DNA from 2 places in the Streptomyces sp. NPDC005195 genome. Region 1 is predicted to be linked to the other one. Evidence: riboswitches for the same ligand, from Rfam matches in the RefSeq annotation. Region 1 holds a riboswitch; the other holds the start of a gene.

Region 1 (7,841 bases):
GCCATACGGAGCCTGGGCCGCCTGGGCATACCGATGTACGCGATCACCGAGGACCGTTACACGCCTGCCGCGGCCTCACGCTATCTGCGCCGTGCCTTCGTCTGGCCGACGACGGGGACGGAGGAGCCGGAGCGCCTGGTCGAGGGGCTGCTGCGGATCGGCCGTCGCATAGGGCGGCCGACGGTGCTCGTCCCGACGGACGAGGAGGCCGCCGTCCTGATAGCGGAACACCAGGAAGAACTCGCGGAGCGCTTTCTGTTTCCTCGGGTGGACGCCAAACTGCCCCGCCGCCTCGCCAGCAAGCAGGGCCTGCACGAGCTGTGCGTGGAGCACGGCATTCCCAGTCCGGCGGCCGCCTTTCCCCAGTCGTACGAGGAGATCGAGCGCTTCGCCGCCTCGGCCCGCTTCCCGCTCGTGGCCAAGAACCGGGAGGCGTTCGTGCGCCGCAGCCGGCCCGCGGTCAACGGGACGACGAGGATCGCGACCCGGGAGGGGCTGCTGGCACTCGCCCGGGACTGGGGAGGCAACCCGGGCGTGATCCTCCAGGAGTACCTGCCAAGAGAGGAGGCGGAGGACTGGATCGTGCACGCGTACTTCGACGCGGACTCGACGCCGCTCGCGATGTTCACGGGCGTGAAGGTCCGCTCCTGGCCACCGCACGCGGGCATGACGGCGAACGCGTACGTCGTCGACAATCCGGAACTCGCGGACCTCGCCGCACGTTTCATCAAACAGATCGGCTTCAGCGGCGTCATCGACCTCGACCTGCGCTTCGACCGCCGCGACGGGCTGTACAAGCTTCTCGACTTCAACCCCCGCATGGGCGCGCAGTTCCGGCTCTTCGAGAACGAGTCGGGGATCGACGTCGTCCGGGCCATGCATCTCGACCTGACCGGGCGCACCGTTCCCGAGGGTGAACAGCGGGCCGGCCACCGGTACATCGTGGAGAACATCGACCTGCCGGCCCTGCTCGCCTACCGGCGCAGCGGCTACACCACCCCGCACGCGCCGGCGCGCGCGAGCGGTACGGAGTTGGCCTGGCTGGCGAGTGACGACCTGCGGCCGTTCTTCACGATGCTCGCGCGCTTCGTGCGGCCGGGCGCGAGACATCTGTACCAGCTGTGGCGGACCAACCGCCGCGGCAGCAGTACCAGCACGACCACGAAGTGACGGAAGAACGTCCTGGGGAGGGACTTCGTGATTCATCCGGTAGCAGTCATCGGTGCGGGCCCGTTCGGCCTGTCCACCGCCGCCCATCTGCGGGCGCGCGGCATCCCGGTGCGTGTCTTCGGCCGGCCCATGGTGAGCTGGCGCGACCACATGCCCGAGGGGATGCTCCTCAAATCGACCCCGGCCGCTTCCAGCATCGACGCCCCGCAGCCGGGCCACACACTCCGTGACTACTGCGACGCGGCCGGGATACCGCGGCTCGTCACGGACGAGGACATCATCCCGGTCGAGACGTTCATCGCCTACGGAGAGTGGTTCCAGCAACAGCTCGTGCCCGAGCTGGAGCAGGTGCGGGTCGTCTCCGTCGACCGACGGGGCGGCGACGGCTTCGAGCTGAAGCTGGACTCGGGGGAGTCGTTCACGGCACGGGCGGTCGTCGTGGCCACCGGCCTGTACGGCCTCGCCCATCTGCCGCCCGAGCTCGGTGAGGCGGCGGCGGACGGACCGGCGCCCACCGGCCCCGTCTCGCACAGCTCCCAGCACCACGACCTCACCCGGTTCTCCGGCAGGGAACTGATCGTCGTCGGCGCGGGGCAGTCCGCCCTGGAGACGGCGGCACTGGCGGCGGAGGCGGGCGCACAGGTGCGCGTGGTGTCCCGGGGCCGGGGCAGGGTCGCCTTCGGCGCGCCGCCCTGGGGACAGCCGAAGCTGCGCCCGGAGTCGCCCTTCGGACGCGCCTGGTCGCTGTGGGCGCTCAGCTACTACCCGCACCCCTACCGCTACCTGCCCGCAGAGGCCCGCCACTACCTCGTCCGCCGGGTGCTCGGCCCGCTCGGCGCGTGGTGGCTCCGGGACCGCTTCGAGGGCAAGGTCGAGGTCAGCCAGATCGCCCGGATCGAGCGTGCCTCGGTCTCCGGGAGTCGCCCGGTGCTCTCCGTGCGGACCCTGGGCGGTGCGCCCGAGGAGCTCGCGGCCGACCACGTCATCGCGGCGACGGGCTATCGCGTCGACATCGCCGCGATGGACTTCCTGGGACACGCGTTGCGGACGGAGCTGGTGGTGAGCCGCGGCACCCCGAAGCTCGGAGCCGGATACCGGTCCTCGGTCCCCGGGCTGTACTTCACGGGGTTGCCTGCGGCGGCCTCGTACGGGCCCGTGATGCGGTTCGTGTGCGGGACGGAGTTCGCTTCGCCGCGATTGGCCAGGCACTTGGCGGCGGCTCACAGCTGAGACGGCGTACGGCGGTGGGGCGTTCGGCGGGCGGGGCGGTGGCGGGGGGCCACGGCTCCGACGTCACCGGGAAGCGGCCGGCCGTGCGCGGTCCGTAACATGCCCGTCCGCGGCGGGTGTTGAGGCCGGTTTCGCGGCGCTCTCGGGCGCCCGGCACGGCGGATCGGAGGGTGTATGACGTCGTCGGGCGCGCGTGGCCCGTGCGGTGAACGGCGTTGCTGACGGGATACCGGACGTCGTCCGGTTCACGCCGGGCCGATGAGTCGTCGGATCCGTATTCTTCGGATCATGGCCGCTCCGACTGCATATTCACTCATCGCCACTGACCTGGACGGAACGCTGCTGCGCGGCGACGACACGCTCTCCGACCGGACCCGGGCCGCGTTGGCGAGGGCGGTGGAGGCGGGCGCCCGCCATCTGGTCGTGACGGGGCGCCCGGCGCCGAGGGTGCGCCCGCTCCTCGGCGAACTCGGCGGTGCGGGACTGGCGGTGTGCGGACAGGGGGCGCAGCTCTACGACGCGGGCGAGGACCGTCTGCTGTGGTCGGTGACCCTGGACAGGGAACTCGCGGAGACGGCGCTCGGCAAGATCGAGGCGGAGGTAGGGCTGCTCTACGCCGCGGTGGACCAGGACGGCGTGGACGGACTGACACTCATCGAGCCCGGTTACGTGATGCCGCACCCGACGCTTCCCGCGGTACGGGTCGGTCGCCGCGACGACCTCTGGACGGAGCCGATCAGCAAGGTCCTGCTGCGCCACCCGCTGCTGTCCGACGACGAGTTGGCCGCGGCGGCCAGGGGAGTGGTGGGTTCCCTGGCCACGGTCACCATGTCGGGGCCCGGCACGGTCGAACTCCAGCCATGCGGGGTGACCAAGGCGACGGGCCTTGCTCTCGCCGCCGCCCATCTCGGGCTGGCCTCCGAAGCCACCATCGCCTTCGGTGACATGCCCAACGACATCCCCATGTTCGACTGGGCCGCCCACGGGGTCGCCATGGCCAACGCCCACCCGGAGCTCAGGGCGGTGGCCGACGAGGTGACGCTGTCGAACGAGGACGACGGGATCGCGGTGGTGCTGGAGCGGCTGTTCCCGCTCTCCGCACCGTAGCCCCGGTTGCCCGAAGCCCCGAAGCCCCGAAGCCCCGAAGCCTCGGATTCCCGGGGTGCCGGAAGTCCGGCCCGGCACCCCGGTCTCGTGGCGTCCGGTCAGTAGGCGCCGTTGACGTTGTCGATCGAGCCGTACTTCGCTGCGGCGTAGTTGCAGGCGGCGGTGATGTTCGCGACCGGGTCGTAGGAGTCCATGGACGTGCCGGGCACGTGGTAGGCCTTGAACGTCGGGTCGATGACCTGGAGCAGGCCCTTGGAGGGGATACCGGCGGCGGCGTTGGAGTCCCAGTTGTTGATGGCCTTGGGGTTTCCGGAGGACTCCCGCATGACGTTGCGGTGGATGCCGTTGTACGTGCCCGGGATTCCGTTCTTGGCCATGATGTCCAGCGACTGCTTGATCCAGCCGTCGAGGTCGTTCGTGTACGTCTTCACGGCGGCGGTGGTCTCGGTGGCCGCCTTGGTCTTGGCCGTCGCGGTCTTGACCGCCGTGGTCGTGGACTTGGTCGTCTTGGCGACCGCCGCCGTGACCTTTGCCGACTTTGTGGTGTTCTGGACGGTTTTCGTGCCGACCGTCAGGGTGAGGCCCGTGCGGAGCGCCGACGGGTTGGAGCCGATGACCGCGCTGTTGGCCTCGTACAGCTTCTTCCAGCCGCCGCTCGAGGGGTACTTCTGCGCGATCTTGACCAGGGTGTCGCCCGTGACCACCTTGTAGGTGACGAGCTGGACGTCGGAGGCGCCCGTGGCGGCCTGTGCGCAGGTGGCGCCCAGGAGTGGGAGGGCGAGTACCGCGGCGCCCGTGCCCGCCGCGAGAATGCCGCGAACGAGGGTGCTGCGGGTCTTCGGGTGGCAGTGTCTACCTGCTGCGGCCATGACGAGTTCCTCTCCGGCGCCTGCGAGGTGAGCTGTCGGGTTCGGGCGGGAGCTGCCCGGCCGCACGGTGAGTGCGACTTCACCCCTAGCCGTTCCGGACTTCGGATCGGCGGCTTACCTGGGTCCCCCGCTCCTGCCGTGCGTGTGTGGTCGGGTGTGGTTCCGGTCGGCGGCAGGATTGGGCGGTCCGTCCGGAGTGACGTGAAGGTATGCGAGAGCACATGTCCGAAACAAGCCTTGATGTCGCGGTGTAGATCGTTTTCACCAGGACATAAGGGCGGATGAATTGCCCGATTAATCCGGAATACTTCGCTCAACTTGGCTTATGCAAACGGGTAGTCGCTGGATGGGTTCGCGAGGTAGATGACCTTCGCGCGTGACCCAACTCACTCGATCCGACAGGAATAAAGCGGCAATGGCGGCAAGTCGGGCATATAAGGCGCGGATAAAAGGCCGCTGAGCCCTCGGTCGGAGCCGTGCGCACCGTTCGTGCGGGCAGGCCCGTGCCGGGGTCGCCGTGGGGCAGCCGGTTCTCGACGGTCCTGAAGTGGTCTCCGTAGGGCCGGTGTTCGGGATGCGCGCGGCGCTTCAGGTCGGGACGGGGGCCGAACTCCAGCCCGCGCGCACCCTGTTGATTACGGTCCGGGATCCGCCCGCATGACGCCGAAGCGCGTGACCCACTCCTGGCCGCCCGTGAGGACGGGCGCGTGTCCCTCGCCGGGGTCCGTCAGGGATGCACCGGTCCACGCTCTGCTCCGCGGGGCCGCCGGGGCTTCGGCCCGCGATGCGCGGGATCCGCCGCTCCCCCGTACGAGGGGAGGCCGCCTCGGTGAAGGCCTTGCGGACCAGCTCGGGGGAGAGCGAAGTCCCTTGTCCCGTAGCCGACTTCGGGGCGGGACCCGGGTCGCGCCTCCCGGGCCGGTCGCGGGCGGCGCGGGCGGATCGACCAGGGGAGGCGGGCGCGGGCGCTCGAGGCTCGGCTTCCTGGGCGGAGCACGCCTCGAGCCTCCTCCGCGTGTTCGAGGCCGTCCGGGTGGGCGCGGGTGCCGCGGTGGCGGCGGACGACTTCGCGGCATCGCTCGCCCTTGGCCACGTCGTCCACTGACCGGCGTTCGGGCGGGGTTCGCCGAAAGCGGCGGCGGAGGCCATCCCGAGCGGTACGGAGGGTCCGGTTCCGCGAAGGCGTTCGTGGAACCGGACTCCCCTGCTCGTAAGGGGAGTTCGAGAGAACTGACCGACGGGTCCGGGGTGAAGCCGGCCTCCGGGCCGGGCTCGGGCCGGATTCAGGGCCAGGAAGAGGGAGGGGAGGGAGCGAGCCAGAGGCGGATGCGAGGGCCGGGCGGGACGGCCCGGCCGATGGCGGCCGGGCCGAAACCTACGTCCTCCGTAGTGACCGGTTTCGAGGGGAGCGACTGATCGCGGCGGTTGCGCACTGACAGGTTCACGGCACTACGAGTGACCGGGGTCGAGGTGCCGTCAGGGGCCGCGTCGCACACCGGGGCCGATCACCCGGACCCACCCTCGCGGCGGTCCGGAGACAGGTCCGCGCGGGTGTGTTGAGGGGCGGAGGCGACCCGTGTCCACGCCGGTGTGCTGAGGGGAGCGCACAAGCACCGGCGCACCCCGGAGCGCGTACGCGACGGGAGTGACCAAAGAGGGAGGATCCCGCGGTGTCGCCCACCCGGCGGCCGGGCGGGGAGGCGTAGACCGTCGCCGGTGGGTGCGCGTCCGTGACATAGGGGCGAGGAAGGGGCTCCGGCGTCACCGGGCCGCTGTCCGGGTCGGTCGGGGTGTGCGCGTCCGTGTCGGTCGGGGTGCGCGTGCTGTGTGGCTCGGGCCAGTGGTCCCCCAGTGCGGCGCCTCCGGGAGGAAGCCGATCGCCGGGCCCGGCGGGAGGCTCTGGACCAGGCGCGGTACCGGGTCGGGGTGCGGGTCCCGCCGGCCGCCCGCCCACCGCCGGGACGGCCGCACGGATCGCGGGGCCACCCTGGCGGACGCCGCCGTCGCCCCCGTGCGCGTCCTGGGCCGGGCGCGGCGGCGGCCACGTATGGATGAACGGGGCCACCGTCGCCAGGCGCTTCACCCGGATGTCGCGCCACATCACCCGGCCGACGTGCGCGAGTCCGGCGGGCGGGTGATGTGGGCGAGTCCCGTGGCCCGCGTACAGCCGGGTGCCGTCCGCCGGAGGGATCCGGACGTCCTCGTGAGTCGTCTCGTAGGGGAAGGCCGTACGGGCGTGCATGCTCTTGTCGGTGTTCCCGGTGTTCCCGGTGTTCCCGGTGTTCCCGGTGCTCGCGGGTGATTCGGTTTATCCACTGCCATACCGGCCTATCAGGAACATAACGTTCGTGACGGGCCGCCACCCGGACGTGGGACTGCGTGGGACTGCCTGCCTCCCGGGGGACATCGGACGCCGGGGGAGAGGGAAGTCGGGAGGAAGTCGACAGTGGGGACGGTGGGCGCTCGTGGTGATCGAAACGTGACCGGATACGCTGACTTGAGTGATGGCAGCGACACATCGACAAACCGTGTCATCGACCGAATGATCGACCGAGTTCGCCATGTGATCGTCAGCAGACAGGAGAACCTCTCGTGACCGTCGTCGGGCCGTTCGGGCTGAGCGTGCGGGACCAGGCTCTCGAAGCCGATGTCCAGGCCGGATTGGCGGCTGTCGAGGAGGGCTTGCTCGAAGTCACCAAGAGCGAGGTCCCCTTCATCACGGAAGCCGCGCAGCATCTCCTGCGGGCCGGCGGGAAGCGGTTCCGTCCGCTGCTCGTGATGCTCGCGGCGCAGTTCGGTGACCCCTACGCGCCGGGTGTCGTGCCCTCGGCCGTGGTCGTCGAGCTGACCCATCTCGCCACGCTGTACCACGACGACGTGATGGACGAGGCCGACGCGCGGCGCGGGGTGCCCAGCGCGAACACCCGCTGGGGCAACTCGGTCGCCGTCCTCACCGGCGATTTTCTCTTCGCGCGCGCGTCGCACACGCTGGCCGACCTCGGTCCCGAGGCCGTCCGCGTCCAGGCCGAGGCGTTCGAACGGCTGGTCACCGGACAGATCCTGGAGACGGCGGGTCCGCGCGACGGGCGGGACCCGGTCGAGCACTACCTCGACGTGCTGAGCGGCAAGACCGGTTCGCTGGTCGCCGTGGCGTGCCGGTTCGGCGCGATGATGTCCGGGGCCGACGAGACGGTCGTCGACGTGCTGACGCAGTACGGGGAGCGGCTGGGCGTGGCCTTCCAGCTCGCGGACGACGTGCTGGACATCGCGTCCGACTCGCACGAGTCGGGAAAGACGCCCGGGACGGATCTGCGCGAGGGCATTCCCACGCTGCCGGTGCTGCGGTTGCGGGAGCGGGCGGAGCGGCTCGGTCTCGCCGAGGACATCGCGCTGTGCGAGCTGCTGGACTCCGACCTCACGGACGACGACCGGCACGCCGAAGCACTGGCCCGGCTGCGGACGCAC
Region 2 (7,841 bases), on a different contig from region 1:
CCTGTTCATGCTGCCGCAGGTCTCCCCGGTCACCTGGGAGACGTTCAACTACGCCCCGGTCGCCGTCCTCGTGGTCCTGGGTTCCGCCGCGGCCTGGTGGACGGCCTCGGCCCGCCACTGGTTCCTCAACCCCGACCACGCCCGCACCCGGGCGCGTGCGGCGGCGCGCAAGGGTGCGCCCGAACCGGTCGATCCGTAGCCTTGTGCGCGGTTGGTCCCCGGCCGTGCGCGCCTCCGGCGCGGCCGGAGACCGATACCCGATCGGAGTCCCGGCCTCGTCCGGCTATGCTCGGGGATGCGTCGGCGCGGGATGTCTGCGGGCCGGTGCGTGGACCCTTAGCTCAATTGGCAGAGCAGTGGACTTTTAATCCATTGGTTGTGGGTTCGAGTCCCACAGGGTCTACCGACAAGCCCCGGGCCGGATGCATCCGGCCCGGGGCTTCGGTGTGTTGGGGGGCAGCCGGGCTCAGCGCGCCGTGAGCTCAGGCAGCGGGAGCGTGTGCTGGGTCTGGAGGACCTTGGCGCGGAGGTAGCGCACGTTGTGGGCCGTGGTGAAGACGCCCGTCGGCACCCGGTGGGAGACCTCGATGCCGAGGTCGCGGAGTTGCTCGGCCTTGTCGGGGTTGTTGGAGAGCAGGTCCAGGGAGCCGACGCCGAGGGCCCGGAGCATCTGGGCGGCCGCCGTGTAGTCGCGGTCGTCCTCGGGCAGGCCGAGGGCGGCGTTGGCGGCGTAGGTGTCGAGGCCCTGGTCCTGGAGGGCGTACGCGTCGAGCTTGTTGTAGAGGCCGATGCCGCGGCCCTCCTGGCGCAGGTACAGGAGCACGCCGCCCCGTTCCGCGATCCGCTCCACCGCCTCGCGCAGCTGGGGGCCGCAGTCGCAACGGGCCGAGCCGAAGACGTCGCCCGTCAGGCACTCGGAGTGCAGGCGCACCAGCGGGTTCGCGCCCGGCTCGCCGAGCACGACGGCGAGGTGTTCCCGGCCGTCCGCCAGACCGTGGAAGGTGACCAGCTCCGCGTCGACCGAGTAGCCGTCGCCGAAGCGCAGGGGCACGGCGACGCGGGTGCGCACCGTGGCGGTGGGGAAGTCGCGCATGTTGTCTCTCCGGTCCAGCGGGTCGGTGGCAGTGGTTTCCCGGGCGGTTGTGTTTCATATTTGAAGCACAACCTCGGGAAGTGACCGTACAGGATGCTTAAAAGTTCAAGCAACACTTTCGGGGGAGGTGAGCCGACCGCGGCTCACCCGTCCGCCCCGTCCAGCCCGTCCGTGCGCCCTCAGGAGGAACGTCGCCGCCAGGGCAGATCTTCCCCCTGGACCCCGGGACCTTCCCCCTGGATGCCGCGGGTGACGCTCGCGCAGATCTCCTCCAACTGCCCCACCTGTTCCGGGGTCAGGCGGTCGAAGAGTGCCGCGCGTACCTGCTCCACATGGCCGGGCGCCGCCCGCTCCAGGACGGCCATACCCTCGTCGGTGAGAACCGCGACATGACCGCGCCGGTCCGTGGGGCAGCCCTCCCGGCGCACCAGGCCGTCGTTCGCCAGCCGGGTGACGCCGTACGTCAGCCGGCTGCGGGTGATCTTCAGGACCTCGGCGAGGTCGGTCATCCGCAGCCGCCGCTCCGGGGCCTCGGACAGCATGGCGAGGATGGAGTAGTAAAGGTGGGACATGCCGGCCTCCGCCTGGAGCTGCCGGTCGATCGTGTCCTCCAGGAGCGAGACGGCGGCGATGTACGAGCGCCAGGCGCGTTGCTCGGCGGGGGTGAGCCAGCGGGTCGTCATGCCGCCAGTCTAGGTATTGTTCAAAAGTTGAACCACTGCGGAACCGCCACTCGAACCCCTACTCGGACCACTACCCGAATCCCTACCCGAACCCCCACCTGAGTCACTAGCAGCCCAGAGCGCGGAGCTCGGAGCCGGAGGCAGCGTCCCATGCCCCATCCCTACGTCCTGTTGTCCGCCGCCGTCTCCCTCGACGGCTTCCTGGACGACACCGGCCCCGAACGGCTGCTGCTCTCGGGTCCGGCCGACTTCGACCGGGTCGACGAGGTGCGGGCGTCCAGCGACGCGATCCTGGTCGGCGCGGGCACGATCCGCTCGGACAACCCCCGGCTCCTGGTCAACTCCGCCGAGCGGCGGGCGGCCCGGGTCGCCGCGGGCCGTCCCGCCTACCCCTTGAAGGTCACCGTCAGCGGGTCCGGCGACCTCGACCCGGACGCGCAGTTCTGGCACACGGGCGGCGAGAAGATCGTCTACACCACGGACGAGGGGGCCGTACGGGCCGCCGACGCCCTGCGCGGTCCGGCCGTCGACGTGGTGGCGACGGGGGCCGAGCTGGACTGGCGCGCCGTGCTCGCACACCTCCATGACGTACGGGGGGTGCGGCGTCTCATGGTCGAGGGCGGCGGGCGCGTGCACACCCAGCTGATGGGGCAGGGCCTGGCGGACGAACTCCAGCTCGCCGTCGCGCCGCTCTTCGTGGGACAGGCGGACGCGCCACGGCTGTTCGGGCCCGGGAGTTACCCGCCCGGACGGATGCGGCTGGTGGAGACACGGGCGGTGGGAGACGTCGTCCTCATCCGCTACGTCCCCACGGCCCCCGGCACCGGTGCGCTCGCCGCCGCCGCGGACCGGCACTGGCTGGGGGTGGCGTGCGAGCTGGCCGCGCTGTGCCCGCCGTCGGAGAGCGCGTTCAGCGTGGGCGCGGTGGTGGTGGCCGCGGACGGCACCGAGCTGGCCCGCGGGCACTCGCGGGAGGGGGGCGACCCCGTCGCGCACGCCGAGGAGGCGGCACTCGCCAAGATCGCTGCCGGGGATCCGCGACTGGCGTCCGCCACCGTCTACAGCAGTCTGGAGCCGTGCGCCCGGCGGGCCTCTCGGCCCGCACCCTGCGCCCGGCTGATCCTCGACGCGGGGGTGCGCAGGGTGGTGACCGCCTGGCGGGAGCCGGACACCTTCGTGGCGGGCGCGGACGGCAACGGGCTGCTGGCGGCCGCGGGGGCGGACGTCGTCGTGCTCCCGGAGTTCGAGGAGCGGGCCACGGCACCCAACCGGCATCTGCTCGGCGCCCCCTAGCGGAGGGGCTTCCGGCGGCCGGGCGCCCGGCCGCGGACCGTCGCGAGCGAGGCGGAATCGCGGGGGATCCGGAGGAGAAGAGACCTGGTCGTGGGGCGTGCGTGAACGGGTGTGCTCGGGGGGTCGAACATGACGTACACTGGTTTCAACGACGCGGGGTGGAGCAGCTCGGTAGCTCGCTGGGCTCATAACCCAGAGGTCGCAGGTTCAAATCCTGTCCCCGCTACTCAAGGCCAAGGGCCGGAACTCGGATTCACGAGTTCCGGCCCTTGGTGTTTCCGGCCAAGAGACGTTTCCGGCCTTCGGTGTGCTCGGTGCTCGGTGTTTCCGGTCCCTGGTTTCTCCGACCCGCCCGTACGGAAGCGTGGGCCGTCCCCCGGTCGGTCCACACCGCTGGCCGCCTCCCCCCACTCCGGGAAACCTGGATGGGTGGGCCAGCGAGGAGGTGCGCGGCGGGCCGAACCGCCCTACGACCGGTCGGGCGGACGGCTGCCCGACGACCCCGTGCCCGATCCGGGGCTGGGGGACGAATCGCCGCCGGACCCGGACGCCCGTCGGATTTCGCACGCCTGGACCCTGGTGCGGGCGCTGCCGGTCCTGCTCGTCGTCGTCGCGGTGGTCTACGACTGTATGACCCCGCCCGACTTCACCGCGGCCCCGCTCTTCACCGCCGCCCCGCTCGTCGCCGCGCCGATCTTCACGCTGCGCGGCACCCTCCTCACGGGAGCCATGACGCTGGCCGCGCTGCTGGGCTGCCGCCTCAGGTTCGGCTTCCATATGGGGATCGGCTCGATCACCGAGGTCGCCACGGTGGCGACCGTCGCCGTCCTCGCCGTCCTCATCAACATCCTCGTCCGCCGCTCGGACCGACGGCTCGCCTCGGTCCGCCAGATCGCCGAGGCGGCTCAGCGCGCCGTGCTGCCGGAACCCGAGGAGCGGATCGGCGGCCTGGCGGTCGCGGCACGGTACGAGGCCGCGCAGGAGGGCGCGTTCATCGGCGGCGACCTGTACGCCGTACAGGACACCCCGCACGGCGTACGGCTGGTGGTGGGCGACGTACGCGGCAAGGGCATGGGCGCGGTGGCCGTCGTAGCGGTGGTCATCGGGGCGTTCCGGGAGGCGGCCGAGCAGGAGACGACGCTGGAGGCGGTCGCGCAGCGGCTGGAACGTGCGCTGGCCCGTGAGGGCACCCGGCGCGAGGGCCTGGACGCCTTCGAGGGTTTCACCACGGCCGTCCTCGCGGAGATCCCGCACGGGGGCGACGTGGTCCGGATCGTCAACCGCGGCCATCCGTCACCGCTGCTCCTGCACGCGGACGGCACGCTGTTCACGCTCGCCGCCGCGAACCCCGCGCTGCCGCTCGGCATGGGCGAGCTGGGCCGCTGGCCCGACCGAGGGGAGACGGCGGACTTCCCGCTCGGCTCCACGCTCCTGTTCCACACGGACGGACTGTCCGAGGCGCGGGACGGCCGCGGGAACTTCTACGATCCGGCCGGTCGGCTCGCGGGGCAGACCTTCCGCGACCCGGACGCCCTGCTGGCCGCGCTCGCGGAGGGGGCCCGCCGGCACACGGGCGGCGCGCTCTCGGACGACATGGCGCTGCTCGCCGTGCGGCGTCCCCTCGAGGGCGACGGAGTTCCTCGATCGTTGTCACGGGGGGTAGCCGGACGATATCCCTCCGCGTAACAGCTGACGCACGGTCAGAAAAGGCGGGTGAGGCAGGGCGGGTCAACTCGCCCGCTTTCCCTCGGTCATGCCCCGTAAGTCCTGGCCAAGAGTGCGCAATGATCGGCACGAACGGCTTGGAATCCGGTACCCGAGTCTATTAACGTTCGATAACGCAGCGCGGTAGTCCCAGCCGTCACAAGAGACGGCTCCGTGCGCACGCGCCGAATCCCGCGAGGGAACCGGGGAACCACCAAATTGGGGTGAATCGAGCGTCTTTCACGGTGGAGACACCGTGGGTTGACGCGCGTAGGAGACCTTCCTGCTCCGAACCCGTCAGCTAACCCGGTAGGCGAGAAGGAAGGAAAGGAGCGCGCCCACGTGGCGTCCAACCGGCCTGCCCAGCCCACTTCGTTCGCGCCGAACGACAGTCAGACTTTCGCTTACTCCCGCGGCGACGACGAGGGCCCCTGGGAGGAATGGAACCCCACCGCGGATTCCGTCGCTCCCGTCCGCGGCCGGCACCGCGTCTCCAAGCAGCGCGGGGGCGGGCTCGCCCGCAGCTCCACCGTCCTCGGCGTCGGTGTCCTGGCCGCCGTCGGCGCGGGTGGCATCGCCACCGCCGCGCCCGGCAAGCCGCCCGTGTCGATCTCGCTGCCCGACCTCTCCTCGGTCACCCAGTCGGCCAAGGCCCTGATATCCGACGGCGGTTCCAGCACGCCGAAGGGCTCCTCCACCCCGCTCACCGGCGCCGGTCTCACCACCGCCGACGCCGCGCAGGGCAACGCCGACGCCGGCGAGGCGCTGCGGGCCCGCATCATGGAGCAGGCCGAGTCGCAGCAGGACCAGGTCGACAGCGCGGCCCAGGCCGCCGCCGAGACCGCCGCCGCGAAGAAGGCGGTCGCGCTGGCCGCCGAACAGCAGGACGAGGCCAAGGCCAAGGAAGCCGCCGCGAAGAAGAAGGCGGAAGCGGAGGCCAAGCAGAAGGCCGAGGCCGCGCGCCTCGCGCAGCTCGCCAAGAGCTACTCGCTGCCGACCTCCTCGTACACCCTGACCTCCCGCTTCGGTGACGCCGGCTCCATGTGGTCGTCCGGCTACCACACCGGCCTCGACTTCGCCGCCCCCACGGGCACGCTGATCAAGGCGATCCACAGCGGCACCATCACGGAGGCGGGCTGGGCCGGCTCGTACGGCTACCGCACGATCCTCACCCTCGACGACGGCACGGAGCTGTGGTTCTGCCACCAGTCGTCCATCAGCGTCAGCGTGGGCCAGAAGGTGGGCACGGGTGACGTCATCGGACGGGTGGGCGCGACCGGCAACGTGACCGGGCCGCACCTCCACCTGGAGGTCCACCCCGGCGGCGGCGACGCGATCGACCCGATGGCGTGGCTGCAGAGCAAGGGCATCAACCCCTGATCCAGCACCCGCCGCGAGCACGGCGGGTGCGGAATGCAGTCGTCCGCTACGACTGTTGAAATGGGGTATGACTCCTCTCCGCACGCTCGGTTCCTCCGACATCGAGGTCTTCCCGCTCGCCCTCGGCGGCAACGTCTTCGGCTGGACCGCCGACGAGGCGCAGTCCTTCGCGGTCCTCGACGCCTACGCGGCCGCGGGCGGCAACTTCGTCGACACCGCCGACAGCTACTCGGCGTGGATCCCCGGCAACAGGGGCGGCGAGTCCGAGACGATCATCGGCAAGTGGTTCGCCGCGCGCGGCAACCGCTCCGATGTCGTCCTCGCCACCAAGGTCGGCGCCCATCCCCAGTACAAGGGGCTGGCCCCGGACACCGTCAGGGCGGCGGCCGACGCGTCACTGCGCCGGCTCGGCACGGACTACATCGACCTCTACTACACCCACTTCGACGACACCTCGGTCCCGGTCGAGGAGATCATCGGCACGCTCGACGAACTGGTCCGGGCCGGCAAGGTCCGGGAGATCGGCGCCTCCAACCTCTCCGCCGAACGGCTCGCGGAGTCCCTGGAGTTCTCGGACCGCGAGGACCTCGCGCGCTACACCGTCCTCCAGCCCCACTACAACCTCGTCTCGCGCGACACCTACGAGGGCCCGCTCCAGGAGGTCGCCTCCCGGACCGGACTGGCCGCCGTCCCGTACTTCGCCCTCGCCGCCGGGTTCCTCACCGGCAAGTACCGTCCGGGCACGACCGTCGACTCGGCGCGGGCCGAGGGCGCGGGCAAGCACCTCGACACGGAGCGGGGCCGGCGTGTCCTCGCCGCCCTCGACGAGGTCGCCCGCGCCCATGACGCCTCGGCCGCCACCGTCGCACTCGCCTGGCTCGCCGCCCGGCCCACGGTCGCGGCCCCGATCGCCTCCGCACGGACGGTCGAACAGCTTCCGGACCTGCTCGCGGTCGCGGACCTCACGCTGAAGGACGACGAACTGGCACGGCTGACGGAGGCGTCGGCCTGAGCGCTCCGCTCAGGGCCGGTAGGGGTCGTACGCCGGGCGGGGCGCTGTCGGGTCCGGGTCCGGCCGTTCGTCCCGGGCCGACGGCTGCACGGGCACGTAGCCGTAGCCGGGGCCGTAGCCGGGGCCGGGGCCGTACGCGGGCCACGGCCCCGGCATCGGTACGGCGGGTGCGGTCACCCGTGCCGCGTACGCGAGGGAGGGGCGGGCGACCTCCCTGCGCCGCCACAGTTCGTGGAGCAGCTCCCGCTCCCGTACGACGAAATCCGAGCCGGCGCCGCCGCGGCGCCCCCGGTGCCGCAGGAACGCGAGCGAGGTCGCGCAGGCCTCGTACCGCGCGACCGACCGTGCCGCCGCCCTGCCGAAGTGATGGACCGCGTACTGACGGGCGAGCCGGCGTGCCCGCATCGAACCGAGTGCGTACGGCTCGGGCGGGGTCAGCCACCCGGCGACGGCGTACGCCGGGAGTTCGGCGCGGACGGTCCTCAGCTCGCGCTGCCGCGTCCAGATGACGAGGAAGGTGAGCAGCCCGAACGCCGGCACCATGAACGCGCCGTACACCGCGAAGAACCCGTACTCCCCGAGGCTCGACGAGCCGTTCCACATCGCGTGCATGCCCATCGCGAGCAGCAGTCCGGCCGACGGCAGCAGGACGCGGCGCAGCCGCCGGCGCTCGGCG

What was found. Region 1 has a riboswitch for cyclic di-AMP ahead of ABZV34_RS22060 (transglycosylase SLT domain-containing protein). Riboswitches for the same ligand answer to the same signal wherever they lie in the genome.
Region 2: another riboswitch for cyclic di-AMP. It lies ahead of ABZV34_RS11640 (M23 family metallopeptidase); the one in region 1 lies ahead of ABZV34_RS22060 (transglycosylase SLT domain-containing protein).

Annotation. Positions count from the first base shown of each region.
Region 1 covers NZ_JBEXHZ010000021.1:83,477-91,317, reverse strand. The annotation lists gene ABZV34_RS22075 (ATP-grasp domain-containing protein) at 1-1,170, shown strand, start outside; gene ABZV34_RS22070 (FAD-dependent oxidoreductase) at 1,198-2,400, shown strand; gene ABZV34_RS22065 (HAD family hydrolase) at 2,689-3,507, shown strand; gene ABZV34_RS22060 (transglycosylase SLT domain-containing protein) at 3,606-4,376, opposite strand; cyclic di-AMP (ydaO/yuaA leader) riboswitch at 4,381-4,539, opposite strand; gene ABZV34_RS22055 (CocE/NonD family hydrolase C-terminal non-catalytic domain-containing protein) at 5,660-5,872, opposite strand; gene ABZV34_RS22050 (polyprenyl synthetase family protein) at 6,969-7,841, shown strand, end outside.
Region 2 covers NZ_JBEXHZ010000007.1:227,608-235,448, forward strand. The annotation lists gene ABZV34_RS11605 (amino acid permease) at 1-199, shown strand, start outside; tRNA gene ABZV34_RS11610 (tRNA-Lys) at 331-403, shown strand; gene ribA (GTP cyclohydrolase II) at 467-1,093, opposite strand; gene ABZV34_RS11620 (MarR family transcriptional regulator) at 1,273-1,776, opposite strand; gene ABZV34_RS11625 (dihydrofolate reductase family protein) at 1,927-3,069, shown strand; tRNA gene ABZV34_RS11630 (tRNA-Met) at 3,222-3,295, shown strand; gene ABZV34_RS11635 (PP2C family protein-serine/threonine phosphatase) at 3,499-4,755, shown strand; cyclic di-AMP (ydaO/yuaA leader) riboswitch at 4,947-5,104, shown strand; gene ABZV34_RS11640 (M23 family metallopeptidase) at 5,116-6,153, shown strand; gene ABZV34_RS11645 (aldo/keto reductase) at 6,221-7,165, shown strand; gene ABZV34_RS11650 (PrsW family intramembrane metalloprotease) at 7,175-7,841, opposite strand, start outside.